DNA from 2 places in the Aromatoleum sp. genome. Region 1 is predicted to be linked to the other one. Evidence: predicted binding sites of a transcription regulator. Region 1 holds the regulator's gene; the other holds the start of a gene.
What was found. The regulator FNR, encoded in region 1, switches genes on or off when oxygen is low (the NO sensors DNR and NnrR bind a similar motif). The targets are predictions, from matches to a motif close to TTGANCTAGNTCAA.
Positions count from the first base shown of each region.

Region 2: nirJ (heme d1 biosynthesis radical SAM protein NirJ) is a predicted target of FNR. The motif match lies at 913-926, and genes of this name have one in related genera.

Region 1 covers NZ_JAKFEF010000017.1:46,237-48,423, reverse strand. Annotated here, with positions in the region: gene V6M37_RS04145 (hemerythrin domain-containing protein) at 1-484, shown strand, start outside; gene fnr (fumarate/nitrate reduction transcriptional regulator Fnr) at 615-1,355, opposite strand; gene hemN (oxygen-independent coproporphyrinogen III oxidase) at 1,479-2,187, shown strand, end outside.
Region 2 covers NZ_JAKFEF010000069.1:84,073-86,259, reverse strand. Annotated here, with positions in the region: gene V6M37_RS14845 (ethylbenzene dehydrogenase-related protein) at 1-461, shown strand, start outside; gene V6M37_RS14840 (cupredoxin domain-containing protein) at 545-856, shown strand; gene nirJ (heme d1 biosynthesis radical SAM protein NirJ) at 976-2,178, shown strand.

The DNA.
Region 1 (2,187 bases):
TGAGCGGCTCCAGGCCCAGCTCGCCACGCTCGGGCGCCTTGCCGCCTGGCATCTGGAACATGGATCGGATCGTCAGGCGCAGCAGGCCGCGACGAACGTCATGCGCTATTTCGACATCGCAGCGGTCAATCATCACCTCGACGAGGAAGAGGACTTGTTGCCGGCACTGAAGGCGAGAATCGACTCCGGCAGACGCGACGCCCTGCAGGCGCTGATCGAGTCGATCCTCGCCGACCATCAGGAGATGTTCGCGGTGTGGGCCGCGATGCGCGCGAGGCTGGAACCGATTTCGCGCGGGGCAGAGGCGGAGCTCCCCGCCGACGAAGTCGAACGGTTCGCCGAGCGCTACCGTCGCCATATCGAACGTGAGGAAGGAGAGGTCCTGCCCCTCGCGCGCGAACTGCTGAAAGAGGAGGACATCGCGGCGATGAGTAGCGCGATGACCGGCCGGCGCCGTCAGGACGGGGAACGGCGAAGCTCGTGAACGGCTGAGGCGCATATCGGAACGCCGCGCAGACGCTCCCGGTCGGGCCGGCAGAAACGCGACTTTTCGAGCCGAACGATGCAGGTCCGGGGTCCGCGCCGCGAGCGGGACCCCGTTCGGCATCTGCCGCCTAACAGCGCGACGGTTGGTGCTGGATCAGCTTCTTCAGGCCCGCGATGTCGAGAATGCGAATGTGCTTCTGCTGGACGGCGATGAGGCCCTCATCCTGGAATTTCGAGAACGCCCGCGAGACCGTTTCGAGCTTCAATCCAAGGTAGGATCCGATTTCTTCGCGCGTCATGCGCAAGTGAAATTCCGCAGCTGAAAATCCCCGGGCAGTGAAGCGCTGTGACATGTTCAGCAGGAACGCCGCAAGGCGTTCTTCGGCCCGCATCGAGCCGAGCAGCGTCATCACACCGTGGTCGCGGACGATCTCGCGGCTCATCACCTTGTGGAACTGGTGCTGGAGCCCGTCGACGGCGCGCGCGAGTTCCTCGAGCTTGTCGTAGGCGATCACGCAGACTTCGCTGTCCTCGAGCGCAATCGCGTTGCAAGTGTGGGTTTCCGTGCTGATACCGTCGAGTCCCAGCATCTCGCCGGTCATCTGGAACCCGGTCACCTGCTCGCGTCCGTCCTCGAGCAGCACGTCCGTCTTGAACGAGCCGGCGCGGATTGCGTAGATCGCCTCGAACGGATCTCCCGCCCGGTACAGGTGTTGCTGCCGCTTGATCTTGCGGCGAGCGCCGACGAGTTCGTCCAGGCGGTCGATTTCGTTTTCCGACATCCCGAAGGGCAAGCAAAGCTCCAGCAGGTTGCACTGGGCACATGCGACTTTGAGACTGGCTATAGTAATCGGCACCGCCGCCTTCATTTGCACGATAATAACGTCCCTCTTCAGGTACGACCACGACCGCCGGGATGCTCCGTTGATCCACGTCAACCACAAAAGTACGGCTTTTTGCGATCGTACGAAATGCACTCAAGCGATACAACCATGACCAGCCAGAACGATCTTGTCTTCGACCCGCAGCTGATTCGTCGTTTCGACATCAACGGGCCGCGTTACACCTCTTATCCGACCGCTGATCGGTTCGTCGAGGCGTTCGACGCGCGTGCGCTGCAGGATTGGCTAGCCCAGCGCGCGGTGGGCGGGGTAAGTAAACCTCTTTCATTATACTTCCACATCCCCTTCTGTAACACGATTTGCTATTACTGCGCGTGCAACAAGATCATCACGAAGGACCACGCGCGGTCGGCCAAATATCTGAAGTACCTCGACAAGGAAATCGGGATGCAGGCGGACGCCCTCGGCGGCAGCCATCAGGTCACGCAGCTGCATCTCGGAGGGGGGACGCCGACCTTTCTGTCGCACGACGAATTGCGCCAGCTCATGGATTCGGTCCGCTCGCGCTTCACATTGGTTCCGAATGGCGAATATTCGATCGAGGTCGACCCGCGCAAGGTCGACTTCGAGACAGTGAAGCTGCTCGCCGAGCTCGGATTCAACCGAATGAGCGTCGGCGTCCAGGACTTCAACGAGGATGTGCAGGTCGCGGTCAACCGTGTCCAGTCGTTCGATGAGACAAAGCTCGTCATCGATTCCGCGCGTGCGACGGGCTTCAAGTCGATCAGTCTCGACCTGATCTACGGGTTGCCAAAGCAGAACATTATCAGCTTCAACCGCACGCTCGAACAGGTGCTCG
Region 2 (2,187 bases), on a different contig from region 1:
CGTACATGCTCGAATCCGGCGGCAAGGTCGAACTCGCCGACCTCGCGGGCTGCTGGGCGAGCTGCCACAACGACTCGCGCACGATGCCGGGCGCGGCCGAGACGAAGACGAAGTACGTCAAGGGCGGGTCGCTCGCCGAGGGACGCTTCTACGACCTCGTCCAGTGGCGCAGCGGCGAGAAGAAGGGCTACGACGGCTATGTCGCCGACAAGCGCGTGATGGAAGGCGGCAAGGGTCTCGTCAGCGCCGACGGCAAGCTCGACGGCAACACCTGGACGGTCGTCTTCACGCGCAAGCTCGCCGGCGGTGGCGAAGGCGACGTCAAGCTCGAAAGCGGCAAGACCTACAACTTCGGCTTCGCGATCCATGACGACAGCGCGGCCGGCCGCTTCCACCACGTCTCGCTCGGCCACCATCTCGGCATCGACGCGAAGGCCGACATCACCGCCGCGAAGCAGTAAGCTTTCGTTGCGCATGCGAGCCGTCTCCCAGCGCGTGCGGGAGACGGCTTTTTTATCTGTGCGCACCCTTGACGGAGGTTCCGATGCCCCTACCGATCCTGATCGCCGCCGCACTGGCGGCGGCCGGTACCGCGATTGCCGCGGAGCACGAGGTGAGCGTGGCCGAGTACAAGTTCGCGCCCGCCGAGTTGCGGATACGCGCCGGCGACACGGTGACCTGGGTCAACCGCGAAAAACGCACGAGCCATTCGGTGCTGTTCAACGCGACTGGCGAGGAGTCGGAACGCCTGTTCCCGGACGAGAAATGGACGCGTGTGTTCCCCGCGGCTGGACGCTTCGAGTACCACTGCGGGCCGCACCCCGAGATGACTGGCGTCGTGGTCGTCGAGGATTGATGCGGCCGACCGCGGCCCCCTCTGCGGCGCCATGCCGTCGTCTTCGCTCCTCTGGCTTGACCCGCATCATTTTGCCGGCGCCGCGTCTCCGGTGTAATCACCGCACCTAGGAGAGTCCCATGTTCCGCATCTCGAGCTTCATCCGCGAACTCGACCACCCGACCCCGGCGCGCCCGCGCGGCAACCCGCCCGGTCCGGTCGTGATCTGGAACCTGATCCGCCGCTGCAACCTCACCTGCAAGCACTGCTACTCGATCTCGGCCGACAAGGACTTCCCGGGCGAGCTGTCGACCGACGAAGTCTTCCGCGTCATGGACGACCTCAAGGCCTTCCACGTGCCGGTGCTGATCCTGTCGGGCGGCGAGCCGCTGCTGCGACCCGACATCTTCGAAATCGGCCGACGCGCGAAGGCGATGGGGTTCTATGTCGGCCTGTCGAGCAACGGCACGCTGATCGACCGATCGAACATCGACGCGATCGCCGAAACCGGCTTCGATTACGTCGGCGTGAGTCTCGACGGCATCGGCGCGACGCACGACAAGTTTCGCCGCCTCGACGGCGCGTTCGATGCGTCGATGCGCGGCATCGGGCTGTGCCTCGAGCGCGGCATCAAGGTCGGCGTGCGCTACACGATGACCGAGGACAACGCGCACGATCTGCCGGCGTTGCTGCATCTGGTCGAGGACGCAGGCATCGACAAGTTCTATTTTTCGCACCTCAATTACGCCGGCCGCGGCAACAAGTACCGCGGTGACGACGCGCGGCACCAGACGACGCGCGGCGCGATGGATCTCTTGTTCGACACCTGCCTGGATTTGCACCGGCGCGGCATCGAGAAGGAATTCGTCACCGGCAACAACGATGCCGACGGTGTCTACATGTATCACTGGGTCGCGCGCCGCTTTCCCGACCGCGCCGAGCATATCCGCGCGAAGCTGCTGCAATGGGGCGGCAACGCGAGCGGCGTCAATGTCGCGAACATCGACAATCTCGGTGTCGTCCATCCCGACACGATGTGGTGGCACGTGCCGCTCGGCAACGTGCGCGAGCGGCCGTTCTCGGAAATCTGGACTGACGTCTCGGACCCGCTGATGGCGGGGCTGAAGCGTCATCCGCGCCAGGTCGTCGGACGTTGTGGCGAGTGCAAGTTCCTCGCGATCTGCAACGGCAGCTCGCGCGTGCGCGCGCAGCAGATCACCGGCGACCCGTGGGTCGAAGATCCGGCCTGTTATCTCAGCGACGAGGAAATCGGCGTCGCGGCGGCGGACTACGGCAGCGAGCGCGTCGTGACGACGCCGTTTCCGCGCCGCCGCAGCGCCTGACCTTCGAAT